DNA from 2 places in the Pseudoalteromonas sp. PS1M3 genome. Region 1 is predicted to be linked to the other one. Evidence: predicted binding sites of a transcription regulator. Region 1 holds the regulator's gene; the other holds the start of a gene.

Region 1 (16,854 bases):
CATAAAAGGGTCAAAAAAAAATTTAATAAATTTATAAACAGGAATGAAAAAACAAAAAAGGGAGCCTAAAGCCCCCTTAAAATACGTGAAAATTTAAAAAGTCAGTTTTTAGTAGTAGTTTGCAATAACTTTAAACTCTTGCGTTAATTGAGTTGAATTAATAAGCGGCACACTGCCTTGTTTAAACTCAGGTTTGAAAATAGCTCTTAGCGCTCCTGTATCATCAACCAACGCAACTGATGCGCTATGATCAACCGCATAATCAGCTTTTGTTGTATCACTAATTGCATAAATGAGGCCAAGCTCTCTTACTACTGGAAAAAGATCTTTGTGCTCCCCTGAGACAGCCAAAAAATTGGGGTTAAAGTAATCTATATATTGTTTTCGTTTTTCTGCTGTATCTCTGTTTGGATCGACCGACACAAACCAGACTTGTAATGGGTAATCAGCTTCCAGCTCTTTATAAACTGCGTTTAACTTAGCCAATGTTAACGGGCATATATCGGGACAACTTGTGTATCCTAAAAACACTAAATTCCATTGCCCTTTAAATTGCGCTTTTGTCACTGGTTCGCCGTGCTGATTTTTTAACGTAAAATCCGAAAGTGATTTAGCGTTTTCATAAACAAGTGCATTTAAATTTTGAGGATCGTTTTCACTTGAGCACGCTGATAAAAATAAACTTAAAACAACAATTACTAAAAGCCATAACCGTTTCATAAAGGAAGCCATTTATCTATAAATAAGATCACGAAGAGTACCATTAAATGCACTATCGAAAAACGAAATAAATCCATAGCCTTGTCGTTATTAGCTGCAAATTTTAACTTAATGGCTTTGTACATAAACACACTATTTAGCGCACAAGCACCCACTAAGTAAATACCTCCTGACATACCAATTAAGTATGGCATCACACACACTAAGGCCAATAAAACTGAGTACGCAACTACACATGTTTTACAAAAGTCGATACCGTGGGTAACCGGCAGCATTGGAATTTTTGCACGCTCGTAATCACTTTTTCGGGCAATGGCTAAAGCCCAAAAATGAGGAGGAGTCCAGGTAAATATAATCATAACAAGCAACCACGGCGCTGCCGCCATTTGGTTTGTTTCAGATACCCAACCAAGCAATGGCGGCATCGCTCCAGCAAGTCCGCCTATTACAATATTTTGAGGTGTTGCACGTTTTAAAAATGACGTATAAATAAAGGCATAACCCACTAATGCAAATAACGTTAATATTGCTGTAAGCGTATTAGCCCACACCATAAGCATGATAAAACCAGCGATACCAATGCTTGCTGCAAACGTTAATGCATGAGTTTTACTTAAACGCCCTTTAGCAACAGGGCGATGACGCGTTCTTGCCATTTTAGAGTCTATTTCGCTATCTACTACATGGTTAATAACGGCAGCGGCAGCAGATAACAGCCCTATTCCTAATAGACTAATCATCTGAACGCCTATCCCACGTCCAACATCCGGAGCTAATGCTAATCCAACCCAGGCTGTTAAAACCAACATCGCCACCACTTTAAATTTACTGATGGCTAAGTAATCTTGTAATAGATCGTAAGCACGCAAGCTAAGTGATTGAGTATGTGCAGGCTGTATTGTTTTTTTGTTTATTGTTAGTGCCATTATATTTCTCCTTTATGTGCGTGATTTTAGGTAATAACACAACCTAACCATACTTAATAACAGTATGGCAGCCATTAGGTTATGCGCCAGTGCTACACCCAACGGAAAGTGCCAATGTACCAAAATGAGTCCTAAGCTAATTTGGCAAAATAAAGTAACCAATACTGCTATTACGCAGCTTTTAATTTTTTGAGAGTAAGCGTGACTGTAAATTTTCCACATAATAAGCGCCAAAACTATGCAGGTTACTAATGCCCAAATACGGTGTAATAAGTGAATAGACATTCTTGCTTGTTGTGAAAGCACACCAAACTCGTAGTTGCTGTGCTCAAGCGGTAACTGAAAAACACTCCTCAGTGAAAAAGGCTGAGCGTAATCACACAAAGGTAAACCATTACAGTGTGGTGCTGCGTAATTAGCCGCAAGCCAGCCGCCAAGCGCTATTTGTAAAATCAGCACAAAAAGAGCAATCAAACTTATTCCATAATACCGCTTAGCCCCCGCATCTCCGCCCATAATGGGTTTTGCTGTTAACCTTAAATACAGCAATGTAATTAGCGATAAAATACTAAAGCCACCTAGCAAATGCCCCATTACAATAAGTGGCTGCAGATTCATAGTGACAGTCCACATACCTAAGGCAGCCTGAAACACAACAAGTAATAGCAATAAAGATGTGAGCTTTAATGGTGTAGTTGGAAATTGACGCTTTAAAAAAGCAACAATAAACAGCGCTAAAATCATCAATCCTAAGGTGCCCGCAAAATACCTATGAATCATTTCTTTCCAGGCTTTTGCTTTTTCAAACACCATATCAGGGTAGCTTTGTGTTGCTAAAGCAATATCAGCTTCATGTTTAGGAACCGTTAAAAAGCCATAACATCCGGGCCAATCTGGGCAACCCAGCCCTGCATCACTCAAACGAGTGTATGCACCCAGTGCAACAACAACTAAAGCAAAAAGTCCGGTCAATAAAACCCAATTCTTATAATTTTTGTACATCTTTAACCTCACACTAAACGGATTAGCTTGAACGAGAATAATTAAGTAGTTTTTTTAAATCTTTTAATAGCCCTTTTTGAACTAAGCGGTTTTCTTGAGGCTTTGCTTTGTATGGGTACTCAAGTACCACAAGCCCCATATGATCAATTAAATACAAACTTGCGGGGGTCAAGCTTGCTTGCTGGGCCATTTTTTTCCATGGTAAGTCAGCTTGTGAAGGACTTCCCATAACAGCCATATCTACCTTTCCTTGATTTTTACCAAGCGCTATATACAAATTATTAAGCGCCTCAAGTTGCTCGTTACATGACGCACTGCACTCACTCGAATAATTAAGCGCTATAGTCCATTGTTTAGGATTATTTTGTTGCCAGTTTTCTAGTTTTATCTCTTCATTTAGAAATTCACCGTGATTTGTAACCGCACTAGGTAACCAATCGAATTTGAGCGCGCTATAGGCTAAAAACAAAGGGATAGCACAACAGGTTACAAACAATAAAAGGGGTTTATTTTTCATTTTTATTCCTTTTTTTACTCGCAAAAATGGCTACAACAACACATGCAAAGGCGATTAAAAACCACTGCACCGCATAGGCGTTATGTTTTTGTGGGCTCATTACAACCGCTTCGTAATGCGGTATCGCAATTTCATCACCCTCACCTTGGCGGTAAGCCATAAAGTTAACCAATGGGTAATTAGTGTGTGATTGTATAAAGCTTAAGTCGATTGATTGAATGCGTTTGGGAAAATCACCACTCGAGGTCTTATCTTCTAGGGTAAAACTACTGAGGTTATTTTCTTTAATTTGTGCTTTGACCGTAAACTCACCTTTAGGCATAACTATTGTGGGTAAAATATCCCGTGATAGCGGGGCTCTCACCCAACCTAAATTAACCAATACTGCACGCATATCATTATTTGGTTTTAACAGGGCGAGTAGGTCGTAACCCACTTGTCCGTTATATACTTGATTATCTAACAACCAGTAATGCTCGCTTAAAAGTGTCCCTTTAAGCTCGACTAGTACACCGGTTTTATTCCACTGCTTTGGTAAATTAAGCAACTGCGACCAACTCATAACACCATGAGTTTGTATTTGAGCAATGGCAGTGAGCTGTTGCTGTTTTTTTTCACCTCGTTCTAATTGCCAAAAACCTAGGCGCACACATACCAGCACAACAACCACAACCATACAAATTGTGATTATTGAACTAAGCTTTTGTTTGTGCCTTAAAACTACTTGCATAAAGGGTCAACTCAGTGATTATTAAAATTATTATTGTACTGTTGTTAATGTTTATACTTTTTAACTTATTTAGAGCGCTATTTATTATGGTGTCTGGGAAAACAAACGGGCGACCTATGTCTCACTTTTTAGGGCGCCGAGTGTTGTTTTCGGTTGTTGTATTAGTGGTTGCAATCGCAGCAGTTAAGCTCGGTTATATAAAGGCAAATAGCTCGCCCATAAACGTTACAGCACATATACAAACACAAATAAACACAGCCATACCACATCAACAAAATGCCAATACCAAGCAGCAGCTTGAAACGCAAAGTGCTTTTCTTTGGTAAAATGACCTTTTAATATTCGTATTAAAATTATAAATAAAAGTATGGCTCCGAGTGTGACATGCATGCCATGAAAGCCTGTAAGCAAAAAGAATGTATTACCGTACACACCGGCATCTAATGTTAGATTTAAGTCATTATATGCATGAACGTATTCCTCTACCTGCAATGCTAAAAAGCACACGCCCAATAACACCGTAAGTCCTAAAAATACTTTCAGTGGTTTACGTTTGTTGTTTTCCATTGCAACATGGGCAAAATGTAACGTGACCGATGAAGCGATTAAAATTAACGTATTGATCAATGGTAGGCCTTGCCACCCCATAGCTTGGGTTGTGTCACCGGAAGGTGTAACAACCAAAGGCCACATAGCTTCAAAAGTAGGCCACAACACTTCATTAGTCATAGCATTGTTACCCGCGCCCCCCAACCAAGGCACCGAAATCATACGTGCATAAAATAACGCACCAAAAAAGGCCATAAAAAACATAACCTCAGAAAAAATGAACCAGCTCATGCCTTGTCGAAAAGAACGATCCATTTGTGCTGAGTACAACCCTTGGCCTGACTCGTGAATAACATTTTTAAACCAGCCAAATAACATATATAAAAGAACGGCTATACCGGCATAAAGTAAATAAACACCGCTCCCCCCTTCCTTGCCAACTTCCATAACTGTTAAGCCTGCGCCTACGGCGATAAAAAACAACGCAACCGCTCCTACAATGGGCCACGGGCTTTGCTCTGGTACGTAATAATGCTCATGTTCTTGATTCATTTTACTTGCTCCTAGTTTCGCACTAGTGTTTGTTGCTAGTTATTACTGGCAACTAGTTGCTCACTAATATCAAATACGGTGTAAGACAAAGTTAGCTCTTCAACATCACTTGGAAGCGCTGTATCAACATAAAAAAGCAATTTAAATTCGAGCTCTTCCCCCGCTTTTAGGGGTTGTTGATCAAAGCAAAAGCAGGCCATTTTGTGTAAATATTTTGCCGCTTTGCCTGGTGAAACAGACGGTACTGCCTGCATAACTTTATCGAGTTCACTACTATTTTTTGCGCTAAAAACGACTTCTCGCATTTCTCCGGGTTTCACAACCACACTGTACTCTTTTGATTTCACCTCAAAAGGTGCACCGCTTTGTGCATGAGTTGTAAAACTCACGCTAACGTCCCTTGTTTGCTCAATCACGCTACTTTGCTGCGCTTGCTCTAACGATGGCTTACCATTTAGCCCGGTTAAGTCACAAAACACGTCGTATAACGGCACTAAGGCAAACGCAAACGCAAACATACCTATGCTGATAATAATCAAGCGTTTAAGGAGCGGTGCGTGGGTCATTATTTAATTTCCGGTGGTGTTGAAAAGGTATGGTAAGGCGCAGGGGATTCAACTTCCCACTCTAACCCTTCAGCGCCATCCCATACTTTTGCAGGGACTTTTTCGCCGCCTCTTGCACATTTAAAAACAACCACTACAAACAACAGCTGAGATAAACCAAATGCAAAACCACCAATACTTATAATTGCGTTGAAGTCTGCAAATTGCAGTGCATAATCAGGAATACGACGAGGCATACCAGCCAAACCCACAAAATGCATTGGAAAAAACAGCACATTTACACTGACTAACGACAACCAAAAATGCCACTTAGCCAGCGTGATATTAAACATATTGCCAGTCCATTTTGGCAGCCAGTAATAAGCACCAGCCATGATAGAAAATACCGCCCCTGTCACTAACACATAATGAAAGTGAGCCACTACAAAATAAGTGTCGTGGTATTGAAAATCAGCGGGAGTAATAGCAAGCATCAACCCTGAAAAACCACCTAATGTGAACAGCACTATAAAAGCAATACTGAACATCATAGGGACTTCAAAGCTAATAGAACCGCGCCACATGGTGGCTACCCAATTAAATACTTTCACGCCGGTAGGTACCGATATCAGCATTGTGGAGTACATAAAAAATAGCTCTGCAGCTACCGGCATACCGGTGGTAAACATGTGATGCGCCCACACAATAAAGCTTAACAATGCTATAGATGACGTTGCATAAACCATAGATGCATAGCCAAATAGCTTTTTACGCGAGAAAGTGGGCACTATGGTTGAAATGATACCAAAGGCTGGCAAAATCATGATGTAAACTTCGGGGTGACCAAAAAACCAAAATATATGCTGGAACATCACCGGATCGCCACCGCCGGCAGCATCAAAAAAGCTAGTCGCAAAATATTTATCGGTTAAAACCATGGTCACCGCCCCTGCCAAAACGGGCATAACAGCAATGAGTAAAAATGCCGTTATTAGCCATGTCCATACAAACAGGGGGAGTTTCATCCACGTCATCCCAGGTGCACGCAAATTAACTATAGTCACAACCACATTAATAGCACCCATAATTGAGCTAATACCCATAATGTGCACCGCAAATACAAACAAGGCAGTATTGTCGTTACTGTATGTGGTTGAAAGCGGAGCATAGAAGGTCCAGCCAAAAGCAGGACCTCCTCCAGGCATAAATAAAGAAGCAAGCAAAATTAAGAATGCGAAAGGTAAAATCCAAAAGCTCCAGTTATTCATTCTAGGTAATGCCATATCTGGCGCACCTATCATTAACGGTATCATCCAATTGGCTAATCCCGTAAAGGCAGGCATAACGGCGCCAAACACCATTATTAAACCGTGAACTGTAGTCATTTGATTAAAAAAGTGGGGATCGACCAACTGCAACCCTGGCTGAAATAATTCGGCCCTGATCACCATAGCCATGGCGCCACCAATTAAAAACATGGTCAACGAAAATATTAAATATAAACTGCCAATATCTTTATGATTTGTTGTATAAAGCCAGCGCTTAAAGCCTTTAGCTGGATGATGAGCATGATGCGCTTCATTGGCGTTTGGTTGTTCTGCTATGCTACTCATTAGTTAGCCTCCACGTCGGCATCAAGTGCTGCTTGAATCTCACTAGGCTGAATAACATCACCGGTATCGTTACCCCATGCATTTCGCTTGTAAGTAATAACCGCAGCCAATTGTTTTATAGATAACTGCTTGGCAAATGATTGCATTGCCGTGCCTGGGCTCCCATGAATAAGTATGTCTATATGACCTTTTATATCGCCAAGTACAATTGGGCTGCCTTTTAGAGCCGGAAATACGCCCGGTAGCCCTAACCCCGTAGGTTGATGACATGCTGCACAACTTGCCATGTATACTTGAGCGCCCAGCTCCATTAGCTCTTCTTTAGGTAATGTTTGATCAAGTAAAGCGGCATCAGCTAAAGCTGCTTGTTGCTTAGCTTGTTTAGCATCGGCCAACCATACTTTAAAGTCAGCCTCAGATTTGGCCTCTACCACAACGGGCATAAACCCGTGATCTTTACCGCACAGCTCGGCACACTGACCTCGGTAAATGCCTTCTTCGTTTATGTTGGTCCATGTTTCGTTAATAAAGCCTGGGTTGGCATCTTTTTTAACGGCAAAGTCTGGTACCCACCAAGAGTGGATAACATCATCTGAGGTCATTAAAAAACGAATTTTTTGATTAATTGGCAGTACGAGGGGTTTGTCTACCTCAAGTAGATAATTTGGGTTTTTATCAGCTAAATTAGTTATTTCATCCTGAGGAGTTGCAAGCATTGAGTAAAACTCTACATCTTCTCCCATGTATTCATAATGCCATTTCCACTGTGAACCTGTAACTTTAATTGTTAAGTCGGCTTTACTGGCATCTTCCATCGCTATTAACGTTTTTGTAGCTGGCACTGCCATAGCAATTAAAATAACAAATGGAATGGCGGTCCAAAGAATTTCTACTTTGGTGCTTTCGTGGAATTGAGCGGGAACCGCTCCTTTAGATTTGCGATGATGAATGAGTGCCCAAAGCATAATGGCAAACACTATTATCCCAATCACACAACATATAAAAAATATGGTCATGTGTAATTCGTAAACATTTTCACTTATATCTGTAACGCCTTTACGCATATTAAATTGGCTATTTGCCAAGGCTAACTGCGGAAAAACACACAATATAAGCCACAAGGTACAACTAAGTTTACCCATGTGACGACTCCTTTGATGCTGTTGCTAGTGCAAAGCGAAGAGGCATACGGCTTAAACGCCAATTCGTTATTTTTATTTTTTTATTAATGCCGTTTTATTTATAAAAATTGGCATTCACTGCGCTAGCAAAAGTTTATTGTGTGTGCTCAAAACTTAAAAGCGATGAGTATTGCCAGCGTCAGCTTATTAACAATTAGTTAATATTTAACCACCATGCAAGTTTTTTGTATTAAAAACAAACAATAAATATATAAAAAGTAGAGAGTTGACTTAGTTGAACGTAGAAGAAAATGGCTCAAATCGAGAGGTGGTAAGGGCTAAGGATGAAATGAAAGAGTGTGAATAAAAAACAAACAAAATTTTAAAAATAAAAAAAGCGCACCAAAAAAGTGCGCTTTTTATAAAATAAGAAAGAACTACATCCAGTCCGCGTTACGAATTACACCCACTGCTAAGCCTTCAATGTTGAACGACTCAGTTTCAAGATCGACCTTAATTGGTGCAAACTCGTCATTTTCGGCATGAAGCAACACCTGGCGACCCGCCTTTTCAATGCGCTTTACGGTTACATCGTCATCAACACGGGCAACCACAACTTGACCATTTTCAGCCACTTGTGTTTTATGCACAGCAAGTAAATCGCCATCCATAATACCTATATCTTTCATACTCATACCGTTTACGCGCAGTAAAAAGTCGGCAGCTGGTTTAAACATTAATGGGTCAATTTTACAGTGGCTTTCTACATGTTCTTGCGCCAAAATAGGGGAACCTGCCGCAACTCGGCCAATAAGCGGTAAACCTAATTGTTCTGGCTCCTCTTCTTCAACAAGTTGAATTCCACGGCTTGCGCCAGGTTTCATTTTAATCACCCCTTTTTTGGCAAGGGCTTTTAAATGTTCCTCAGCGGCATTTGCACTTTTAAACCCTAACGTTTGTGCTATTTCGGCACGTGTAGGCGGCATACCAGTGTCTTTAATAAACACTTTAATTAATTCGAGTATTTGAGCTTGGCGTTTAGTTAATGGGCGCATACAACTGGTTTTCCATACAGTACATTTAACTGTGAGTATATACAGTTAAATAAAAATCGCAAATTTAAATTATTCGTTCAAATAGCCAAATTACTTCCTTACGTGTACATTTTAGGGGCTTTCTAAAATAGCCTATAAAAATAGTAACTTGCTACATTAAATTTAAAGGAGTCTATATGAGTATTTGGCATCAACCCATTACATTAGCATTGTGTAAACAATTGGACGAAGGCATCAATGGCCAAGGGACGCTAATGAAAACCATGGGAATAGAAATAACAGAGATAGGCGACGATTATCTAGTAGCAACCATGCCTGCAATCCCTTCACACCATAACCCTATTGGCATGGTTCATGGCGGCGCAAACGTTGTACTCGCAGAAACCGTAGCGAGCTATGCTGCTAATTTTGTGGTTGATTTCACAAAGTTTTACTGTGTTGGGCAAGAAATAAGTGCAAGCCATTTAAAGGCTTCTCGCAATGGTACATTAACGGCAACAGCACGCGCATTTCATATTGGAAAACGAAGCTCTGTTTGGGAAATAAAAATCACAAACAGCCGCAACGAGCTGTGCTGCGTATCAAAAATGACCGCAGCCGTTGTTGAGCGAAAGGCGTAAGTTATTTTTCGAGAGGGTAAATTGTTATTTCCATACCCGCGCCAATAGCAGATATACGCAGTAGTGTATCTGCATGTAAAGCTTGATTAAAACACTTTGGCGACGTGCCTGACTCAAACCCTATATCAAACGTTCTACGTGAGCAGCTCAACCATTGCTTTAATGCATTGCGTGAACATGACTCAATAAGCTCACATATATGGTTTATTGCTTTGTCTGGTGATTTTACATCGCCAGCTACCTCAATACGTGCTAATTGACGGTATTCGTCTTTGTCATAATGTAAAATCGTTGCGACTTTTTTTAGGTCGGCCACCAGCACACTAATATCTTGTTTTGACTCAAGCTCTAGATCTACATTTAAAAATTGAATTTCCGACATTGTCTCGTATTTATCCTCTAATGGTTACCATGCAAACTTTAACGCAGTTTTACCTTTATACCAAATCAACACCCTATAAATAGACGTTTTATATGGTAATACTCTTATTTTAGAGTGCGATTGCTACTTACAATTGGCGCTATTGTGCTGAAACGCTATTTTGAATGCACTAGTGCGACATTTTGTCGCACTCACCTTGCTCAACTATCGCGTAAAATGTCTTGTAAAAATAATAAGATAAGCACACATGAAAAAAATTTTTAAACCAACACGTAAACTTCATAAATGGTTGGGCTATTTATTAGGAATACAAATACTAGCTTGGTTGCTTGGCGGTTTGGTTATGAGCGCTATTCCGCTTGAAAAAGTACATGGTAAACACTTAGCAACACGCACCCTGGCTAACCCCTTTAAAAGCAGCGATTACGTCGCATCAATTGATAATATTGTTTCACAAGTAACTAATCCGACTAAGATAACCTTTGCGCATTTTTTATCTACCCCACTTATAACTGTAACCAGTGAAGGCAACCCTCAAAGTTTTAATGGCATTACTGGGCAACCATTTAAAGCCCCCAATAAACAGCAAATAATTGCTAATGCACACGCGCATTTACTTATTGATGCTCAACCAGTAAGTACCACTTTATTAGGTTTAGGGCCAAGAGAAAGCGGTTATAAAAAAGATGTATGGAAAGTACAATTTAACGATACATTTAGTACCACACTCTATTTGTCATCAGATACGGGCAAAGTGATTACTGTGCGCAGCACACTGTGGCGAATTTTCGATTTTTTTTGGATGCTGCATATTATGGATTACGATGAACGTGAAAACTTTAACAATCCTCTATTAATTAGCTTTGCTGCAACCAGTGTGCTTTTTTGTTTAACTGGCTTTTTACTGCTATTGCAAAACATAAGGATTAAACGCAGATTTAAATAAGTTTATGTTTGCCTGTTGAGCCAGTAAACTAGGGGCTCCTGTAGTTCACGTATGTGATGGATATGACCCGATTGATTTTGGCCTTACTGGCTTGCTGTGTCTGTTTTTCGGTATCAAGTAAAGACTTTACTCGCTTCTCTACTGCTAAAAAGCACTTAATAAAAACGCTACCGCACAATGCAAAAAGCCTGTATTGCGGTTGTGATATTAAAAAACAAGGTAAAAAACTAGTGCCAGATCTAACGGGTTGTGGCTATGTACCTCGTAATACATTTACCCGCTCAGGCAAAGTAAACCAGCGCGCTTTACGTATTGAATGGGAGCATATTGTATCGGCATGGGAGTTTGGGCATCAACTACAATGTTGGCAAAATGGTGGGCGGAAAAACTGCCGTAAAGTCAGCGAAAAATTTCGAAAAATGGAAGCTGATATAAATAACTTAGCCCCCGCAATTGGCGAAATAAATGCTGACCGCTCTAATTATCGTTTTGGCATGCTAGGTGGAGCCGCGACTCAATACGGCCAATGCGATGTAAAAGTAAACTTTAAGCAACGTGTTGTTGAGCCACCATTTTATGCCCGTAAAAAAATTGCCGACGCCTATGCTTACATGCAAAAAACCTATGGTTTAAAAATTTCAAAACAACAACAAAAACTTTTTAATGCGTGGCAAAAGCAAGACCTAGCACTAAAAAGCACTATACAAAAAATGTAATGATATTCCCGCTAATAAGCGAACTTAAAATACTGCTTTACCAATAAAAAATGACACAATTATTTACATAAAGAAAAAGCAAAACGTTGAATAAATAATCAGGTGTTGTAGTATTTTAAACAACTTATTTACAGGAAGTACCGAATATGTTTAAAAACAACACTCTATCGCTTGCAATTATTAGCGCGCTCTCAGTTTTTGCTTTAACAGGTTGTGGTGGAGGCGGAGGTAGCAACACTACACCAGCGCCTGTCACGCCACCTACAAGTAGCACACCGACATGGACTGCCGGTGTATTTGAACCTTCAGACGAACTCAAAAACTTTTGCGAAAACCCACGTACAGGTAACGACCCGTTTAATAATAATGAGCCTTACCCTGACCAAGCTGGTTCAGCCTTATACGAAAAACTATGGCTTCGCTCATGGAGCGACGAAACATACCTGTGGTATGACGAAATAGCCGATAACGACCCTGAATCGTTCGATACCGTGGCTGACTATTTTGCTCAACTAAAAACCGAAGAGCTAACCGATTCAGGCGCTAAAAAAGATAACTTTCATTTTTCAGAACCCTCTGAAGATTACTTCCAAGAAGCACAATCGGGCGTTACCTCTGGTTATGGTATTAACTGGGCATTTATTGGTGATCCAGCCGATAGAATTTTACGTGTTGCTTACCTTGAAGATGACTCACCAGCTAGCCAAATTGGCTTTCAACGAGGCGATACCGTACTTGAAGTGGATGGCGTAAGCATTAATACCAATACCCAAGCAGGGATTGATACTTTAAACGAAGGCTTATTTAGCCCAACCAACGGTGATTCACATACAATTGTTGTTCGCAGTAACGACGGCACGGAAAAAACATTTAACGTCACAGCGGGTAACATTGAGCAAACGCCTGTTCAAAATGTAAAAACGATTGTAACAAGCAATAACACGCGCGTTGGTTATATGCAGTTTAATAGTCATATAGGTATTGCCCAAGAGGGCCTAATTGATGCAGTAAATAAATTTAGAACCGATAACGTAGACGAACTCGTTATTGATTTTAGATACAACGGCGGTGGTTTATTAGCGCTGTCTGCGCAGCTAGCGTATATGGTGGCAGGAAGTGCCAATGTACAAAACCGCTTTTACTATCAAACACAACAAAATGATAAACAGCCTGTCGATTCTCCATTTCCGTTTATTGACGAAGAAATAGATTACTCAACGTTTTTTAGTACTGGCGATAAATTACCTGATTTAAACTTATCTAAGGTATATGTACTAAGTACATCAGGTACCTGTTCAGCCTCTGAAGCATTTATTAATGGCTTAAAGGGAATAGATGCAGAGGTGGTACTTATTGGCGACACAACCTGTGGTAAACCATACGGATTTACGCCTACACACAACTGTGGAACAACCTACTACACCATTCAATTTAGTGGTGTTAACAGTAAAGGCTTTGGCGAATATGCCGCAGGCTTTACCCCAACACCAACACCACAATTTAATGCCGATGTACAAGGGTGTGTTGTTAGTGATGACTTTGATAATCAACTTGGTGATAGCAACGAAAGGTTACTATCTACAGCACTTTTTCATATAGATAATAACGGCGCATGCCCAATCACAACAACGGTCGCTAATAGTAAAGTAGATGTACCAAGCTTTGCTGCAACGGGCGAAAAACTGCAGCCTTTAAACGCACCAAATGATCTTACCCGCGGTAACATGGACCTTACATGGCCTACGTTGTCTGAGGAGCAATAATGGTAAAGTTTCTAGCGATACTCACTGTATTAATAAGTGTTGGGGGGTGTAATAGTATGAGTAATGCCGCTGCAAAGCCTGCGCTATTAACAGAGGTTAACCCAGGCGTTATAACTGTGCTACAACAGGCAATTATAAAAGCTAAAGGCGGTACGCTTGTTACACTGGCCGACACCGTTTTTACCAAACGCAGTGAGCTTTTACTAAGCCATGGCACAAGTAAAGATCCCAATGGCATCCCCATTATGAGTGCGCATAATATCAAGTCTGAAAAGTTTGTTTTACAAATTATTGGCGATCAATGCGTGCTGTATTACCCTAAAAAAGATCTCACTATTGAGCTTAAAAACGTAAGTTGTAAAGCACAGTAATTTAAAAACTAAAAAGGCGTACAACTTGTTGTTGTACGCCTTTTCATTGTAAAACTATAAAAAATGCTGATTGCCAAAAAATAACTCGATCGGGAGCCCTTCAATTTTTTTACTTAGCAAGTTTATTAAAATGCGCCTTTAATAAGCCTGCAAAAGCTTGTACTTTCGCGGTGCGATGCACTAAATGGTGGGTCACTAACCACACATCTGTGGGCCAATTTAATTCACTATGTAGCACAGGGACCAAATCGCTATATTGCGCTGCTACATCATGTTGTAAACCACCAATTCCTAAGCCTTTAATAATCGCGCGCGTGGCCTCGGCAGTTTCTGATACACGTAATTTGATTTGCGATGCAGGAATGTTTTCGTCTGCCCAAGCAAAATAAGGTACGCGCGCATTATATCCCGCCACTCCTGATACAAAATTATGCTGCAATAAATCACCTAATGATTTAGGCATACCATGCTTTGTAATGTAACGTTTGTTAGCATACAAACCCGATGTAAGCTTTGCTAAGTGCTGAGCAATGTAATCCCCTTCATCAGGTTTAGGGCCTGCACGAAGCGCAATATGTGCTTGCCCGTGATCGAGCCGCAAGCGTTTTTGCTCCAAAATAACTTCAAGCTGCACTTGTGGGTGTAATGCCTGAAATTGCTCACATACATCACCCATAACATCAATAAACCCACTCACCGTAGTAAGTAATAAACTTCCGCGTAAAGTACTGTCGGCAGCGGCAATATCGTTATGTAGCTGTTCGAGCGAGGTATCTATAGTTTGCGCTGTCGCAAATAATTTAGCGCCAATTTCAGTTACCTTGTAACCACGAGCATGGCGATGAAACAAGCGTGTATCTAGGTTTTTTTCAAGGCTGTTAATTCGTCTTAACACAGTGCTGTGGTGCACATTAAGTGCCTCTGCTGCAGCTGTAAGTGTGCCAAGCCGCGCCACTTCAAAGGCCACTTTTACGTCTTGCCAGTCATCAAATTTAATTGCCATGCGCTCTGCCTTTAACTTGTGTGCATATATGCACATAAGTGTTGCGTTTATTTGGGTTTTCTACAAGTAAAAGTTTGCTACATTAGGTATGTAACTTAAAACATAAAAAGGCCATACTCATGTCAGCACCAAAAATTATCGCGCTAGCGGGCAGCTTACGTAAAGAAAGCTTTAATCAAAAACTTATTAATGAAGCAGCACGTTTTGCTCTGCAAACAGGTGCTGAAGTAGAAGTTATTCAGTTAAACGAGTTAGATATTCCACTATTTAACGAAGATATTGAAGCACAAGGCACACCCGCTGATGCACAACGTTTAAAAGACAAACTTCGCTCTGCAGATGGTATTTTACTGGCAAGCCCAGAGTATAACGGCTCGATCACTGCGCCATTGAAAAACGCTATAGATTGGGCGTCACGCACTGAGCAAGGTGCAGTACCGGCGTTTCGTAATAAAGTTGTGGCCTTATTTGCTACTTCACCGGGTGGATTAGGAGGTTTACGCGGTTTAAACCACGTACGTGATATTTTAAGCGGCATTGGTTCGTTAGTGCTTGCCGACCAACTTGCTGTACCGTCTGCGTTTTCTGTTTTTGATGACAATGGCCAAATTAGCGACCCAGAAATAGCTGATAAAGTATCTTCGCTTGCTCATCAATTAGTCAGTGTTGCAAGCAAATTAAAGTAACCTTATACGCTTTACTTTTGCTTTGTCGCCGCTATTTTTGCGGCGATAAAATCAACATGCGTTACATATAATAGACCCGCTATTTTACGTATTACGTACTCTTCTTGTGGGTCTATTTCACCGTCTGCGTAGGCTAAACGCCACAGCAATTCTATTATCTCTATTCGCTCTGCCGCACTGCAATGCTCATTAATCTGTTTTGAAAACTGAAAGTAATCAATTGCACCATCTAAACTACTTGCTGCATTGGTAGTGAGTTCTTCAACCTCAGAATCAGTTAAATTAAAGTACTTTTTTAAGGTTACAGTCAGGGTGTGTTGTTCATCATGGTCAAGCTTGGTATCTGCACGCATTACTTCAATTAACAACGCTGCTACCGCCGTTTTTAAATCGTGTGGTTCTATACTTGGCGCTGGATCATCGAATGCTGTAAAAAGCTGTTTTATTTGTTTGAACATCACATTATCTCTTTTGGGTGTTAGACTTAACGTACATAAACCGAACTTGTATGAGTATTTAATGGGTATTAAGTTCGCAAATTAAAGGATACATTTTATGAAAGGGTTATATTCACCGCGCCTTATCATTAGTTGCGTACTGGTGGGCCTTTCGAATACAGGCACTGCACTGGCCGACACCGTCGAAAAAGAAAAATCATACGACTTTGATAACAAAGTTCATTATTATCAAACCAAAATTGACAACAGCAATTACAAAATAGAAATACAATCAGACGATTACAAACACTTTGCTAATCAAAGTATGTTTTTACTACGCCATGCAGACAGGTTATGCCGTGGTAACACCTTTATGTTAAAAGTGCTTGAAGGCGTGCAAGAGTACGAACGTTTTCCTACTAAACCACGCGCTTATCAACCTCCTTTAACGGTTTTATTGCAATGCGAAAAGCCTGAATAATAAGCTTACTCTTCGTATCCCCATGGTGCAGCGGGTGGCGTAATAGGTTTAGTTAAATCAAAGTCCACCTTAAACTCGCGCCCTTGGCGAATTAACCGATACGTAAATACCTCAGGATA
Region 2 (16,854 bases), 1.6 Mb from region 1:
CGTCACATTATTTTATCGACTAACGTGGCTGAAACGTCATTGACCGTGCCAGGTATTCGCTATGTTATAGATCCAGGTACTGCGCGCATAAGTCGCTACAGCTACCGTACAAAAGTACAGCGTTTACCAATCGAGCCTATTTCACAAGCAAGTGCTAATCAGCGTATGGGCCGTTGTGGGCGTGTTGAAGCGGGTATTTGTATTCGCTTGTATTCTGAGGATGACTTTTTATCTCGCCCCGAGTTTACTGACCCGGAAATTCTACGTACAAACTTAGCCTCTGTTATTTTACAAATGCTAGCTTTGGGCTTGGGTGACATGGCGCAATTTCCATTTGTGCAAGCGCCAGATAGCAGAAATATCAATGATGGTTTGACTCTGCTTGAGGAGTTACAAGCAGTAAAGTCGTCTAAACGAGATAATAAAACTGCTTTAACGCAATCTGGTAGGGAGCTGAGCCGATTACCCGTTGATCCGCGTTTGGCTAAAATGGTGTTAACAGCGCATAAGTTAGGTGCACTTCGTGAAGTTATTATCATTGTGGCTGCTTTATCTATTCAAGACCCACGTGAACGACCTCAGGAAAAACGCGCAGCAGCGAATGAAAAACACGGCCGCTTTGATGATCCTGATTCAGACTTTATTGCCTTTTTAAATTTGTGGAATTACTTAGAAGAGCAACAAAGCGAACTGACAAACAGTCAGTTTAGAAAATTATGCCAAAAAGACTTCCTAGCCTATATGCGCCTGCGTGAATGGCAAGATATTGTATATCAAATAAGTACTGTGTGTAACGAAATGGGCATGAAGGCAACAAGTGATGTTGCTGATAGTGAAGCCGTACACAAAGCCTTACTAAGCGGTATGCTTAGCCATATTGGTTTTAAGGACGAAAAACAAGCTTACAAAGGTGCGCGTAATAGTCAGTTTCATATTTTTCCGGGGTCAGGTTTATTTAAAAAAGCGCCTAAATGGATTATGTCAGCAGAGCTTGTTGAAACGAGTAAATTGTATGCGCGCACTAATGCAAAAATCGATATCAGTTGGGTTGAACCTTTAGCCCAACATTTGGTAAAACGCAGCTACTCTGAGCCCCACTGGGAGAAAAAACCTGGGGCTGTTATTGCCTTTGAGCAACAAACTTTATATGGGTTGTTAGTTGTTAATAAGCGCCGCTGTGTGTATAGCAATATAGACTCTAAAGTTAGTCGTGAGCTGTTTGTACGCACCGCACTGGTTGAACAAGAGCTAGGTTTAAACGAGCGTTTTTTACAGTTTAACCGTGAGCTAATCGAAGATATACAAGTTCTTGAAAATAAGTCGCGCCGACGTGATATTTTAGTTGATGAACAAACCTTATTTGAGTTTTACGATAAAAAAATACCAAAAGAAATTAATAATCGAGCCGCTTTTTTTAAGTGGTATAAAACTCAAAAACAACAAAATAAACACTATCTACATATGACTCGCGATGAGTTAATGCGCCATGGCGCAAACAGTATTACAGAGTTTGATTACCCAGATACATGGCAGCAAGATAATTTAATATTACCGCTTACGTATCACTTTGATCCAGGTCAAGCGGTTGATGGTGTTGCGGTGCAAATACCCGTTGCCTTATTAAATCAATTGCAAGAAACCGGCTTTGATTGGCATATCCCTGCGTTTAGGCACGAACTTGTTAGTGGCTTGATTAAATCGCTACCAAAATCACTTCGACGTAACTTTGTGCCCGCTCCTAATTATGCCGATGCTGTTATTGCGGCGGTAGAGCCGATGCAAGGCACGTTGCTTGACGCACTTACCACACGTTTGTTGAGAATGACCGGTGTACGCGTTGATCCTGAAGCGTGGGATTTAACATCACTTGCTTCTCATTTACGCTTACATTTTGAAGTACGCGATGAGCACAATAAATTACTGGCTCGCGGTCTAGACCTTGCGAAGCTCAAAGCAGAGCTTCAAGGAGAGGTAACCGAAACACTTTCTAAAGTTGCGGATGACGGTATAGAAAAAGCAGACTTAACACAATGGAACTTTGGTGAACTACCTAAGTCTTACGTTAAAAAGCAAGGCCAGTACGAAATAAAAGCGTATCCAGCGCTGGTGGATAAAAAATCAAGTGCTGCGGTTGAGCTATTTGATAACGAAATAAAGGCACAGATTGCACACCAGCAAGGCCTTCGCCGATTGGTATTATTAAATGTGCCTTCACCTATTAAATATTTACAGCAAAATCTGCCTAATAAGGCTAAGTTGGGATTGTACTTTAATCCTTTTGGAAAAATAGCCGATTTAATTAATGATTGTATTGCCGCGGGTGTTGATAGCTTATTACTCAAATATGGCGATATTAGAACGAGCAGTGAGTTTGAAAGTGTAAAAGAAGAAATACGTGGCGAGCTAGGTGACGCTGTAGTCGATATAGCTATTCACGTTGAACAAGTTCTTAGCATTGCGCATGCGCTACATAAAAAAATGAAAGGGCGGGTTGATTTGACCATGATCACTGCGCATGGCGATATTAAGTCTCAGCTTGAGTCGTTAATTTTTAAAGGGTTTGTTAGTCAACATGGTGCGACTAAGCTGACTGATTTAATTCGTTATTTGAAAGCGATTCAAAAGCGATTAGAAAAGCTCCCTGTTGACCCAAACAGAGACAGAGTGTGTGTACTTGAGCTTGATAAAGTGGCAGCTGAGTATAAAAAGCTGACTAATAAAATACCCAAAGGTATGCCAATACCCAGCGAGATAGAAGCTATATTTTGGATGCAACAAGAGCTAAGAGTTTCATTATTTGCACAAACGCTAGGAACGCCTTACCCTATTTCGTCTAAACGAATTTTAAATGCTATAAAAGAAGTTGAATAATGCTTGCATTTATCAAGAAGGTTAGTACCTTAAAGGTAGGATTTATTTTTGTTTTGAGAAGGAAACGACATAAGCATGTCCTCGGTGATTGAACCTAAAACAAAACGACTATTAGTTGTAGATGATGAGTATTTTAATTACGAAATGCTTAAACCTGCACTAGAGTCTAAATTTGACGTTAGTTATGCTGACTCTGGTCAGAATTGTCTTGCGTCTGCAATTGCCAATCCTCCTGACATTATTTTACTCGATGTATGTATGCCAGGCCTTGATGGCTATGATACATGCAGAATGCTAAAACATACGCCAGAAACTAAAAACATTCCTGTGGTTATGGTGTCAGGCCTTGAGTCTGAGCTTGAGAAGAAAACAGGTTTTGACGCCGGTTGTGATGCTTATGTAGTCAAACCGTTTGCCATAAGTGCACTGTTAGAGCAAATAAACACAATAGTTTAGAGGGAATTATGTTCACAGAAGATAAACGAAACTATAGACGCATGCAGGTGAACGCTACTGCAATGCTTACAACTATCGAGCCGGTTGCCGGCTTAACTTACACTGCTGAATGCGTAGACTTAAGTGCAACGGGATTGTCGCTGCATTTAGATGATTTATTAGAACCAAATACACTTTTGTCTGTTGATATTGCATCAACTCATCCAAGTATTGCCCCTTTAAAAGCGACTGCTAAGGTAATACGTGCCAGCAAAGAAGATGATGGCACGATTACGGCAGGGCTTGAGATAATAGAGTTTAATTAATAAACTTTACAGATAAGCCCTTTTAAGTAAAAGCCTTCAGGGTAGCTGCCCGCAATTGGGTGGTCAGCTGCTTGGTTTAAACGTTCCATTATTAACAAGTCTTTACCCGCGTCTAGTGCTGCGTCTGCAACTACTTTCTGAAATAAGTTTTGTTCCATTAAGCCCGAGCAAGAGAATGTTAATAGTGTGCCGCCTGGCTTTAATATTTGCATAGCTATCATATTGATATCTTTATAGCCCCTGCATGCACCTGTTAGCTGTGCCTTGTTGTCGGCAAATTTAGGCGGGTCCATAACAATGGTGTCGAACTGTTTACCTTCGTCTCTGTACTGGCGTAAAAGTTTAAAAACATCTTGCTTAACAAAATCGACTTTATTTAAATCTAAATTATTATGCTCAACATTACGTTTTGCGGTATCGAGTGCCGGTTGTGATACGTCAACGTTGGTTACATGTGTACAGCCACCACGAAGCGCATAAAGTGAGAATGTCCCTGTGTAGCTAAAGCAGTTAAGAACAGTTTTATCTTTTGAAAAACGCTCAAGTGCTGCACGGCTATCGCGTTGATCTAGGTAAAACCCGGTTTTATGACCTTCTAAAATATCTACCTCAAGCTTTAAACCATTTTCTTCAATAAGCACTGGCTGCGTTGGTTCAGAGCCCCAAAGTACCCCTTTAATTGGCTCTAACCCTTCTTTTGTTCGTACGTCTACGTCTGAACGTTCGTAAATGCTGCTGCCTGGAAATATAGCCATCAGTGCGCCTACAATTTCACCTTTGTGGCGCTCTGCACCTGCGCTTAGTAGTTGGCATACAAGTACATTATCAAACTTATCGATTGTAACACCCGGTAAGTAATCAGACTCAGCGGCACATAATCGGTAACCAGTTAATCCGCCTTCTTCAATTACTTGGCTACGAGCTTCAAGTGCTCGGCGTAAGCGTCTCTCAAAAAAGTGTTTATCTATAATTTCTTTTTCGTCAAAGCTCCAAACACGCGCTCGAATCTGAGAATGCGGGCTATAGGCTGCTGTTGCTAAATATTTACCTTCACTGTCGTGAATAGTTACCGTGTCGCCCAGTCCCGGTTTACCTTTGATCTTTTTAATGGCTTTTGAAAATAACCATGGGTGTTTTCTTTTTAATGATTTATCGCGACCAGCTTGGAGATAAACGGCAGATGACATAAGGCTTCTCGGTTGTATTAAATAAGCGCTGTATTTTAGTCAAGGCAGGGGCAACATACAATGAATGTTTTGCATGAAGCCTATAAAGCGCGGTAAAGTATGACTAATTCAATATGTTAATAAATTTTTGGAAACTACCTTGGCAGAAACCACGTTATCTCCCGCATTACAAATACTCTCTGGGCAATGTCGTGACTTTATTACATCGCTTAAACATGCTGATGTTGCTCATGATATTACCCATATAGAACGTGTGGTTAGAGTGGCAATACAACTTTGTGAAGCTGAAAATGCCAATATGGCGATTGTTTTGCCTGCAGCATGGTTACACGACTGTGTCGCAGTGGCTAAAAATCACCCTGACAGAGCCAAAGCATCGACTATGGCAGCCGATAAAGCGATTGGGTTTTTAAAAGGCTTAGGTTATGACGCAAACTTGTTTGAAGAAATTCATCATGCAATAGCGGCACATAGCTTTAGTGCTAACATTAAAATTAAAACGCTTGAGGCGCAAATAGTACAAGATGCAGATAGAATGGATGCTCTTGGTGCCATTGGTGTTAGCCGTTGCATGAAAGTAGGGGGTTCTATAGGGCGCTTACTTTACAGCCCTGACGACCCTTTTTGTACAACTAGAGAGCCTGACGATAAAAAATTTACTTTAGATCATTTTTTTATAAAACTTTTAAATATTGCTAAGAGTATGAACACGCCATCAGCTAAAGCTGAAGCGCAAAGACGCACTCACTATATGGATGCGTTTTTAGAGCAGTTAAAGTCAGAGATTGGTGAGTAATATGAGCAACAAAACAATGCCTTTATTATCGGGGGTTGATCACTGCCACATAAACGTAAATAATCTTTCGAATGCAGTGACTTGGTATGAAAAAGTACTTGGTTTTAAAGTAGTTGAGGAGCTTGCGTTTTGGGACGAGACAGGCAAAGGTCCTTTAACACTCCAAGACCAAAATACCACAACACGCTTAGCATTGTTTGAAGGTGAAGTTCGCAGCAAAGGAATTGCGTTTGGTGCTACTGGAGAACAATTTATAGCGTGGCTTGCGCACTTCAAATCAATGGACATAAAAACAGTATTAGCCGACCACGGTGTTACGTTCTCAATATATTTTAAAGATGAAAGCGGTAATAGCCATGAAATAACATCTCATGATTATGAACATATCAAGATGTTTTACCCATCTGTTGAGCAGGGCTCGCACAGTGCTAAAAAGAGTTAACGTTCTTGATTGCTTTGCTTGATATTGAGTATTTCGTCTAGTTTATTAACTAATAAATCAATAATAGCTGGGTCAAAGTGGCTACCTGCTTGGTCTTTCATATGAGCAACTGCTTTTTCTACACTCCACGCGTCTTTATATGGTCGCTTAGATGTGAGTGCATCAAATACATCTGCAACAGCAACAATTCTACCTTCGATTGAAATTTCATCGCCTTTTAAACCGTAAGGGTAACCTGTTCCATCCCATTTTTCGTGATGCTCTATTGCCAATGTGTGCGCGAGTTGAAGCAATGGAGAAGATGAATTAGCTAAGATTTTTGCGCCAATTAAGGCATGCTCTTTCATGTGTTCAAATTCTTGCTCTGATAACTTTCCGGGCTTTAATAAAATTGCATCGGGAATACCTATTTTTCCAACATCATGCATAGGCGCTGCCTGATGCAGAAGCTCTGCTTGATTTTCTGACATGCCAATACCTAGCGCAAGAACTTTACTGTACTGGCTCATACGAACTATGTGCTCACCCGTATCGGTATCTTTATACTCTGCGGCACGCCCCAAGCGCTGAACTAAATCTATATGTGCTTGCTTTAATTGCTCTGCTTGTACCAAAGAAAGGTGTGTTTTAACACGCGCTCTTACAATAGCAGGGCTTATTGGCTTGGTTATGTAGTCGACCGCACCTAATTCAAACCCTTTATACTCATCGCTCTCGTCACCAAGGGCTGTGACAAAAATAATGGGGATGTGTGCGGTTTTTGGATTACGTTTAACGTGTTCACATACTTCAAACCCATTCATATGTGGCATCATTATGTCGAGTAAAATGAGTTTGGGTAATTCTTTTTCAAGTAATGTTAAGGCTGCTTCTCCCGATTTTGCAAAGGACAATCGGTACTGATTGCCCAGTATTTCCCGCATAACCTTAAGGTTCGCAGGCTCATCATCAACAATTAAAACCCGAGGCCTGTGTGTAGCAAAAATCATCTATATACTCATATATCGTTTAGTTTGTTTATCAATGTGTCTAATTTGAGAATCGCATTTTCAAAATCAAATTCATCAAATGCATCAGCTATTGCGGCAATGTCATCTGAAAAGGGTTCACCTGAAAACGTTTGCAGGTTCGTCAATGCATTATCGTTTAATTCAGCGTTTTGTGCTGAGTCATAAAGTGCTTCACACAGCTGTGTTAATTCATCAATTGACACTACATTGTTTTTACTTTCAGGTTTATCAGTTTGATCACATTCTTTTGTCGTTAACAATTGTGAAATAACAGACAGTTCAGCTTTTATTGATTGTAAAATATTATCAACGTCCTCGCCTTGTTTAATAGCTTGCTCTAGATTGGATAAAAGTCTCATTAGTGCAATAAGACCAAGGTTTCCAGCAATCCCTTTTAAAGTGTGTATTAAACTATAGCTATTTTGAGTGTTTAGCTGAGGCTCGTTTATAAGTGTGTCGAAGCGTTTGTCATTGTCTTTAATAAATTTAGTGATTTCAGTCAGCTGTTTACACTTCGATCCCCATAACGCTAATCCTTTTTTAAAATCGATGTGTTTTGCATTTGGATCTGTTTGTGCTATTTCGATTTCTTTCGAAACACCTAAACCAAGTACTTGTGCAATTTCTTGATTTAATTGATTAATGTCAATTGGCTTGTTTGCAAACCCATTCATGCCTGCTTTTTTAGCTAATAGTTTATCTTGCTGTAAAACGCTGGCGGTTAAAGCAATAATAGGAATATTTTTTAACTGTTGTTGTTTTTCTATCTCGCGTATTTTTATCGAAGCTTCAATACCGTCACATTCTGGCATGTGAATATCCATTAAAATGACATCAAAATCGTGTTGTTTGAAGGTGTCAATTGCCTCAAGACCATTACTCGCTTTTGTAACCGCATGGTGATCCCTGGAAAGTAATAACGAGAGAAGCTCAGTATTTTGTTCTATGTCGTCAACGACCAAAATTCTTAGGGCAGGTAACTGTGTATGAAGGCCATCAAAATAGTCAATTTTTTCTTCATCACCCACTTTAAGAGGAAGCGAAAAATAAAAGCAGGTGCCTTTATTTATTTCACTGACTAAATTTATAGTTCCCCCCATCAGCTCAACAAGTTGTTTGCTGATAGTTGTTCCAAGCCCTGTACCACCAAAGCGGCGGGTAGTCGTTCCGTCAGCTTGGACAAAAGGTTGAAAAATAGCGCTCACTCTATCCTTTTCAATCCCAATGCCGGTGTCTTGTACTTCAAAAAATAAATGCCCATTTTGTGTGGTGCTTACGGTAATGGTCACAGAGCCATGCTCTGTAAACTTAATCGCATTGCCAATAAGGTTAGTTAAAATCTGTCTTAACCTGTCTGGATCACCGTAATAGGTATTTTGCACTGATTCTTTAATAATAAGATGAAGTAAAAGATCTTTCTTTTTTGCTTCTAACCAAAACGTTGAAATGATGCTGTCTATAACGGGTTTAAGGCTAAAGTGAACTGCCTCAATGGTCAACTTACCACGTTCTAATTTAGCTGAATCGAGTACCTCGTTAAGCAAGCGAAGAAGCGAACGGGCTGCGTTATTAACGGTAACAAGGTGCTTTTGCTGCTCATTATTGAGTGGTGTATCCATGAGCAGGTCGCTAAAGCCGATAATAGAGTTCATAGGGGTGCGTATTTCGTGGCTCATATTAGCCATAAACGACTGTTTTGCTTGTGCGGCTTCTTCAGCGATGAGTTTCGCTTTTTCGAGCTTCTCTTCGTACTCTTTACGCTCGGTGATATCAACAAACACGCCATCTATCCACTGAGCTTCGTCTTTATTATTAAAGTAAAAACTACCTTGGTCTAATAACCATAAAACTTTACCATTTCTATGACGAATTCTATATTCGATAGAATATTGGCGCTTTTCTTTAACTGCTGAAGTTACTGCATCTATTACTGCCTGTTGGTCAGTTTTTAAAATAAGGTCGTTAAATTCTAAGCAATGCTCAGTAAATTCATCTGATTGATAACCTGTTAACTCTAAAATACTTGGGCTTATGAATAACATACTCCAATTATCATCTAGCCTACATCTAAATACAGCACCCGGCATATTGTTTATTAAAGAACGGTATTTTTGCTCTTTTTCAACAAGGCTGCGTTGTAATTCACGTTGTTCGGTTAAATCAGTGATATAACCAACATAAAGTGGGGTTTGTCCTGGCTGGTTAACTTCACCAATGCCTATTCTAATAGGAAAAAGATGGCCTTCTTTGTGTTTTGCAAAAATTTCACGGTTTACACCGAGCACCTTGTTTGAGTTAACATCTTTTGCATTAGAGAGGTATTCATCGTGATGCTTAGCGAGCTTTTCATCCATTAACATTTTTATATTTTTGTTTTTTACTTCATGTTCTTGCCAGCCAAAAATATGTGTGGCTGAGGCATTAAAACTTAAAATATGCCCTCTGTGATCAATCGTTACTATGGCATCGATGGCTGTTTCGAGTATGGCATTCAGGCGAGACTCATCGGCAGACTTTTCTTCTAGCAACATTTTATAACGAACCATTCCGTTAATAACCGCCACGACGCTTGTAATAGCAACCGTTGCTGTAGCAACAGCAATTGCGACAAATGTAAGACCGGCGGATGCGTTAATATCATCGAATAGCAGTGGCGAAGTTGCAACAAAACGGGTTGCTGCCATGCCCATATAGTGCATTCCTGCAACAGCAAGGCCCAAAATAATTGCGCTTATGGTGCGGCTTTGTAGAGGCGTTAATGTAGGGAAAAATTTATCTAAGTTAAATCGACTATAAAGAGCAATAAAAGAAAGTGCTATTGCAACAAATATTGATAAAACAAACATAAGTGGGTCGTAGCGTAATAAAGGAGCCAACTCCATAGCGGCCATGCCGCTATAATGCATTGTGCCAATGCCTGCGCCTAATAATACAGAACATAAACCAAGTATTTTGAAGCTCGCTTTATTGTTAATTAAAATAGAAATTGCAAATAGGCAAGCAAAAAAAGCAGGAAGAAAAGACAATATAGTTATTGTTGGGTCGTATTTAATATTTGTGCAGAGCGAGAAGGCCAGCATACCGATAAAGTGCATACTCCAAATACCGGCTGAAAATATAGCAGCGGCAGTAAATTTTGCTAGGCGTTCATAATTATGAAATTTTGTTTCTTTGGCTAAATCAATCAATCGGGTTGTAAAAAAAGAAGCGAATATTGCTATTAAAACAGATATAGATACTAAAAGAGGGTCGTAAACGCCGTTAACTACTAGGCTAGGGTCGTGGTCTGTAATAAAAAATGCAGATAGCATATTGGCTCAAAAATTAGTCTTTAGGTAGCCAGTTTAATATATTCATCATATAAATAAATACTTAATTAACTAGAGCGGTATAAAAAATGAGTTTGTTTCAATTTTTTAACGTATAGTTTTCAAGTTATTATTTTTTATATTTATTTTATGCAAACTGATAGAAAAATATTTTGCTATTATATGAATGACACAGATGATAACCAACATGGGGTTACATCAAATTAGCATATAAATATTTGTAGTGAATACTTAAAATTAGGTTAATGAGAAAAAGTAGTGTTTGATTACCAGCTAAAAAAAAGTAAACGAAGAAAAACAGTCGCTATAAAGGTACATGATCAAGCTGTTACTGTATATGCTCCCCATTATGTTGCCCAAAAACAAATCGATAGTTGGTTACTTGAAAAGCAGCCCTGGATTGAAGCACAATTAAAAAAGCAGCTTAATGCAGTCGATATTAAGCAGTATCCCCTTATCCATAATAAAATTAAGATATTTTCTGACTGGGTTAAATTAAGTTTTTTAGAAAGCTCATTATCTGATATTCAAGAACACAATAATGTTTTGTTAGTAACACACTCTACTAGAGTAAAAAATTACAATGGTAAATACGAAAGTTTGATTAAACAGTATTTAGAAGAGAAGTTGGCGGCGTATATTGAAATGCGTATTAACTATTATTGCAAAATAATGAAAGAAGAATTGCCTCAAAAATTAAGTATTGCCATATATAAGCGCCGTTGGGGGAGTTGCAACAGCAGGCGAGAACTAACTTTTAATTTACACCTAATAGGGGCTCCTCATGCCGTGATTGATTATGTAATTGTGCATGAACTTGCTCATTTGCAGTATTTAAACCACAGTAAGGACTTTTGGGCTAGAGTAGAGGCATTTTTTCCTGATCATAAAATTGCATCAGATTGGCTAAAAGCAAACGGAACAAGTTTACAGTGGGTGTTTTAAGCTAATTTGAATATAGGAATATAGGAATATAGGAATATAGGAATATAGGAATATAGAAATATAGAAATATAGAAATATAGAAGAAGTGGTGGAGGGAGCTGGATTCGAACCAGCGAAGGCTGAGCCGTCAGATTTACAGTCTGATCCCTTTGGCCGCTCGGGAACCCCTCCACACTATTTTTGTTACATTTGGCCCCACTTAACTTAGCGGTAAGAAAAGTGGTGGAGGGAGCTGGATTCGAACCAGCGAAGGCTGAGCCGTCAGATTTACAGTCTGATCCCTTTGGCCGCTCGGGAACCCCTCCAATGCAACGGCGCTGATAATAGCAAAATGTGCCTTTAAGTAAAGAAAAAAGCTAAAGAAAATTTAAATAAAGCCGATAAATATTCATTACTCATTCCAATCGGCTAAAGTCTATGCAAATCGATGATTTGTTAATCACAGAGCAGCAATTAAGTACTCGGTTAAACCAAAGTGTACATGCAGACCGCCGTGGTGAATTTTCATTGCTGTTAGCAATGCTTTCACAAGATGCTTTAGATTTTAGTCAATTTCATTTACCTAAAAGTGAAATTGAAGATAACACAACTCAAGAAGCGCAGTTAAGAGAGCAATTAGGAGCAGGACCAAAGCAGCCATTAGCACCCAGTGAATTTAATATGCTAATTGGGCAGTTTAATGCACAGCGTTTGTCTTTGGTTGGTGAAAATAAAGGCATGGCCGATATAAAGTTAAATCAGTGTTTAAACCCTGAGCCCTTTTCGATTAGAGATGATGTAAACCACATACCCCTACCCATTATAGATAATTGTGAACTTGCTGTGCGAAGACGTTTACAAAAAGACGAAATAGAAATAGATAATCCAAAAATGGATGTCGCAGGCTTTTATGACGTTCTAACAGACGTAAATCAGCGTGAACCATTACATTTGACGATGGCATAATTTATGATTTCATCAAATAGTGTCTAGTTACACTACCCATCACTGATTAAATTTTACGACTGCACCAAACCCCAATTGACTAAAAATTGATTTAATGTAAAAAAAGCATCCAAAAATTAAATGCAATTGCTATAATGGCTACAAATGGTATGACATGAATGCCGTTATCATTAAACCAAGGTAATTAGGAACGTAATGAAGAAAACATTCACGCTAAATCACGAGAAAATCAAATACCCTCGTATGGTTGATGCTGCAAAGCATGAAGTGAAAAAATATTTGAAAAGAGAGCGCAACAAAACTCTACCAGAAGATGCAGATTATTGGGCATTTGACTGTAAGTTTGGTAAAACGGTTGAAGATGCGCAAGTGGTTCATGTAGCTGAAATCAGCAACTGTATTAGCGATATTGAAAAGCAAGAATTGATGTCTTTTTACTTAGAAATATTGGCAAAACCTGCACAGCGTCAACAGCTAGACCTTGATAACGACGAGTAATAATTAGCGTTTGTGCATATCAAATTATTTAAATGGGCCATTGGCCCATTTTTTATGCCTATAGATTACCTTCAAGCTTTTTTCTTTTGAGCTAGCTCAAAGTATTTTACATCGTTTTAGGGCTTCAACTGTTGAATTGTTATTAACACTACTTTTTCCTTCAATATTAACCACTTAATTAATAGTGGTAGTACTAAACCTAAAAGGTTATAAAGGGAGTTGTGTTTAATAAATTTACGAAGCTATGCATTAAATGTGAGTATTTAATTAGCAACGGAGTGAAATAAATAATGTACTTCACTTAAAAAGAGGGGATTACGCGCTATGGCATTTTTTGTATTTTTTTGCGCTGCCACAAGGGCAATCATCATTCCTGCCAACTTTTATATCAGCGACCGGAAATATAATACCATCGAGATATCGCCACTGGTGTTGCTCTTTTATAAATTGAGAGCGCTCATGTAACACACAATATAGGTTTTGATAAAAATAGGTAGCTTTAAACTCAACGACCCCTTTATTTTCATCGCTGTTTGTTTCAATAACAGATAAGCTTACAAATCGACAACTGGTCGCAAATTCTTTAATTTCATTTACAGGGTTTTCAGCTTGCTTTTCACTTGCATATGTTTGGTATACGTATTTAGCATTTTTTTGTACGTAAGCTGTATACCTAGAGCGCATTAACTGCTCGGGTGTTTCTGCTTGTTTATCACCTAATAGCAGTGGTTCACAGCAATCTTCGTAATTTTTTTGGTTTCCACAAAAGCAAGTGTTGTTATTTAAATAATTCATAATTGTTACATAAGATTTAAAACATCATTTTAGCAAGCTTGCTGTATGTAAGGTATATCAAGTACGTCAGAATTTTTAATAAAACAGTATAACTTTGTTTTTGTGTTACTTAAGTTAAGCGATAAGTTGCTCAATAACTGATTGTTTAACATATCAGTCCATGTAATGACCGCTGCAAAGTTACCATTATGCAGTGCGCTACGCAGTACATATTCTAAATTTACTAAATGTTTTTGCCTAATGACTAATAGTTTACTTGTGTCTATTGAACATGAATCAAGCAAAGCTTTACTAGGAACATGATCTGGTGCGATTAATAAAGTCCAAGCATTTAAACTATTATACTGGTGTAGCACCTTTAACAGCTCAAACGTTGCCGATATATCATCTTCAATTTGAATCACGTTAACACAATCAGATAGTTCGTCTTGTTGATAGCTTTTTACTGTTCTTACGGTTATTGGCTGTAACATATCATCTCGCTCACTGGGTTTATATACAGTACATGTATACAGTAGTTTATACAGTGTTATGGCGCAAGTGTTTTTTTGCTATTTTTTTATACAAATTTATATTCTATTTTTAAGGATGTGTATTTTAATGTTTATACTGTTGATATTTATCGCTTTTATTTAAATTGGAATGTTAGTGGGTGAGTGTTTTTTATATAGGTTGAAAAGGTTTGCTTACGTTTTTTATAAATTTAAATTATAGCTCTGTACTGTATACAGTACTTTTACGAGCTAAGTTTCGGGCTTTTACTAAGGGGCAGGGGGGATTAAATGGGCATATTGTAATTGATGAATTTGTTCATATAAACTGGCTGCATAACATTGGGCATCCTTAAAACGCTTTGTTTCTATATATTTTCTTAAATCAGCAAGCGCAACTGTAGCTGGCTCATGACCCTGGCTACTCGATAAGCTAAGCCAAGCAACTCCATGAAATACACTTTGTGGAACACCTTGGCCTTTTACAAAAAACAAGCCTAAATAAAATTGCCCTCGGTGATCACCAGACATTGCCGATAAACGCATCCACTTTGCAGCTAAAGCAGGCTGGTTATTTTTTAAATAATATAGCGCCTTATTCAGCGTACTTTGTTGAGAGCTATCATTTTCAGGTGACGAATTAGTATCGCCTGGTTGTGTCACAAAAGACAAAATATTGTCTAATTGTTGTTCTAAATCATAACCTGTTGGTGTGGTTTTTATCATATGCTGTCATTCGGTATAGTTAACTACTTCAATAGTTTAGTATATCGCAAGGTAAAATGTCCTGAAAAATATACTTTTTATGATAAAATCTCGCTACTTTTTATTGTTGTAAGTTCATTATGTTAGAAGCTTTATTTAAAATTAACGAAAATGGGTCCACGGTTCGTCGAGAATGCATCGCCGGAATGACTACTTTTATCACAATGGTTTACATTGTATTTGTGAACCCTGCGATGTTAGCAGAAGCGGGAATGGATCAAGGGGCTGCTTTTGTTGCTACTTGTATTGCTGCTGCAATAGGTTGTTTTATTATGGGGTTATGGGCCAATTACCCATTAGCTTTAGCACCTGGCATGGGGTTAAACGCCTTCTTTACGTATGGCGTTGTATTAGGTATGGGATACACCTGGGAAGCTGCGTTGGGCGCAGTATTTATGTCGGGTTGTATATTTTTATTATTGAGTTTATTTAAGGTTAGAGAGTGGATAATAAATGCCATTCCATTAGTTTTAAAACGGGCTATTGCGACAGGCATTGGCGCGTTTTTAGCCCTAATAGCACTTAAAAATGCAGGCATTATTGTGGCAAGCCCCGCTACATTTGTGCAGTTGGGTGACATAACATCTGAGGGACCGTTACTGGCTATATTTAGCTTTTTTATTATTGCGGCATTGTTATATCGCGATTTTAAAAGTGGAGTGTTGATCAGTATTTTATTGGTTACTGCTATCTCACTTGGTTTAGGTTTAGTTGAATACCAGGGAATTATTGCTGCACCGCCTTCAATTTTACCTACTTTTATGCAGTTGGATTTTGCTGCTGCTTTAGAACTTTCAATGCTTAGTGTTATTTTTGCATTTTTGTTTGTCGATTTGTTTGACACGTCAGGTACTCTTGTAGCTGTAACGCAAAAGGCTGGTCTTGCAGATGAAAAAGGAAACATGCCACGCTTAGGACGTGCACTCAGTGCCGATAGCTCAGCCACCATTGCAGGTGCAATGTTAGGTACCTCAACAACCACATCTTATATAGAGTCAGTGGCGGGTGTATCTGTTGGTGGGCGTACAGGTTTAACTGCAGTGGTAGTTGGTTGCTGCTTTTTGCTAATGATGTTCTTTGCACCGTTAGCTAATATGGTACCAGCTTATGCAACAGCGGGCGCAATCTTATATGTTGCTGTACTTATGCTACAAAACCTAAAGTTTGTGGACTGGGACGATATGACTGACGCTATTCCAGTAGCCGTTGTGCTGTTAATGACGCCGCTTACGTTTTCAATTGCGCATGGTATTGCGCTTGGTTTTATTTCATATACGGCGGTTAAGTTGCTTTGTGGTAAACGCAGTGAAATAACAATTAGTGTATGGATATTAACCGTGTTATTTATTGTTAAATTCGCGTTTTTATCATAAATAACAAAGTTTTGTTTTGATATATAACTACCAGCGACGTTATGTGATTTATCCCTGTTGGGGAAGCTAAACTCTCGGTTATAAAATTTAATGCTAAAAAAGCCCATACACAGTATGGGCTTTTTTTATTATTCAGTGGAAAGCTGCTATTACCATTTCTTTTTTGGAGCAAACAGCACATCTAAATCGTCTTGTTCTTGCTCGTTTTTCTTTTTTAGGGCGCTTGCGTTAGATGCTTTTAGCTCGACGCTAATTTCCTCTAAGTAACGTTCCACTTCTTGACGTTTAGCATTTACATATTCGTCTGAATAAGGCACTGCACTAAGCGTTGCGTAGGCTTTTTCAAAATATTGTCTAGCAGAGCCAACCATACTCGCAGAACGTGCGGAAATACCGCGTTTAATTTGGCTTTCTATATTTATTTTAAGCTGCAATTTCTCAAGCAGTTTGTCTTCGCCTGTAAATACTTGGCTATTAACACGGCCCTTAGTGTGTTCAGAACGTAGGATCACACGTAATTTTTTTATCCCTTGAATTAGCGCAACAAGCTGTTTGTCGTTACTTGGTAATGCTAATGACTCACTGCTGGTTCCTTGCACCGGGTTAGATAGATGCTGTTTCATTTCTTCTAAACGGCTCTTTAGCG

The links. Region 1 encodes LexA, which represses DNA repair genes until DNA is damaged. Its sites were predicted from a motif close to TACTGTATNNNNATACAGTA; they were not measured.
Region 2: a site for LexA is predicted at 14,077-14,096, ahead of PS1M3_RS10050 (SulA-like leucine-rich domain-containing protein). Genes of this name have one in related genera too.

The regions. Positions count from the first base shown of each region.
Region 1 is NZ_AP022624.1:139,935-156,788, reverse strand. It holds gene PS1M3_RS00790 (SCO family protein) at 109-720, opposite strand; gene cyoE (heme o synthase) at 717-1,646, opposite strand; gene PS1M3_RS00780 (heme A synthase) at 1,659-2,648, opposite strand; gene PS1M3_RS00775 (hypothetical protein) at 2,671-3,165, opposite strand; gene PS1M3_RS00770 (SURF1 family protein) at 3,155-3,895, opposite strand; gene PS1M3_RS20150 (DUF2909 domain-containing protein) at 3,943-4,221, shown strand; gene PS1M3_RS00760 (cytochrome c oxidase subunit 3) at 4,121-4,996, opposite strand; gene PS1M3_RS00755 (cytochrome c oxidase assembly protein) at 5,032-5,562, opposite strand; gene ctaD (cytochrome c oxidase subunit I) at 5,562-7,154, opposite strand; gene coxB (cytochrome c oxidase subunit II) at 7,154-8,296, opposite strand; gene lexA (transcriptional repressor LexA) at 8,713-9,330, opposite strand; gene PS1M3_RS00735 (PaaI family thioesterase) at 9,507-9,950, shown strand; gene PS1M3_RS00730 (hypothetical protein) at 9,952-10,332, opposite strand; gene PS1M3_RS00725 (hypothetical protein) at 10,580-11,278, shown strand; gene PS1M3_RS00720 (endonuclease) at 11,341-11,994, shown strand; gene PS1M3_RS00715 (S41 family peptidase) at 12,141-13,757, shown strand; gene PS1M3_RS00710 (hypothetical protein) at 13,757-14,128, shown strand; gene PS1M3_RS00705 (LysR family transcriptional regulator) at 14,238-15,131, opposite strand; gene PS1M3_RS00700 (NADPH-dependent FMN reductase) at 15,251-15,817, shown strand; gene PS1M3_RS00695 (TerB family tellurite resistance protein) at 15,829-16,275, opposite strand; gene PS1M3_RS00690 (hypothetical protein) at 16,373-16,735, shown strand; gene PS1M3_RS00685 (hypothetical protein) at 16,741-16,854, opposite strand, start outside.
Region 2 is NZ_AP022624.1:2,191,354-2,208,207, reverse strand. It holds gene hrpA (ATP-dependent RNA helicase HrpA) at 1-2,871, shown strand, start outside; gene PS1M3_RS10115 (response regulator transcription factor) at 2,947-3,327, shown strand; gene PS1M3_RS10110 (PilZ domain-containing protein) at 3,336-3,632, shown strand; gene PS1M3_RS10105 (class I SAM-dependent methyltransferase) at 3,629-4,819, opposite strand; gene PS1M3_RS10100 (HD domain-containing protein) at 4,926-5,615, shown strand; gene PS1M3_RS10095 (VOC family protein) at 5,617-6,057, shown strand; gene PS1M3_RS10090 (two-component system response regulator) at 6,054-7,046, opposite strand; gene PS1M3_RS10085 (MHYT domain-containing protein) at 7,055-10,378, opposite strand; gene PS1M3_RS10080 (M48 family metallopeptidase) at 10,655-11,341, shown strand; tRNA gene PS1M3_RS10075 (tRNA-Tyr) at 11,428-11,512, opposite strand; tRNA gene PS1M3_RS10070 (tRNA-Tyr) at 11,562-11,646, opposite strand; gene PS1M3_RS10065 (VC2046/SO_2500 family protein) at 11,759-12,286, shown strand; gene PS1M3_RS10060 (DUF6172 family protein) at 12,482-12,784, shown strand; gene PS1M3_RS10055 (YchJ family protein) at 13,100-13,579, opposite strand; gene PS1M3_RS10050 (SulA-like leucine-rich domain-containing protein) at 13,609-14,052, opposite strand; gene PS1M3_RS10045 (tetratricopeptide repeat protein) at 14,341-14,796, opposite strand; gene PS1M3_RS10040 (NCS2 family permease) at 14,916-16,208, shown strand; gene PS1M3_RS10035 (hypothetical protein) at 16,358-16,854, opposite strand, start outside.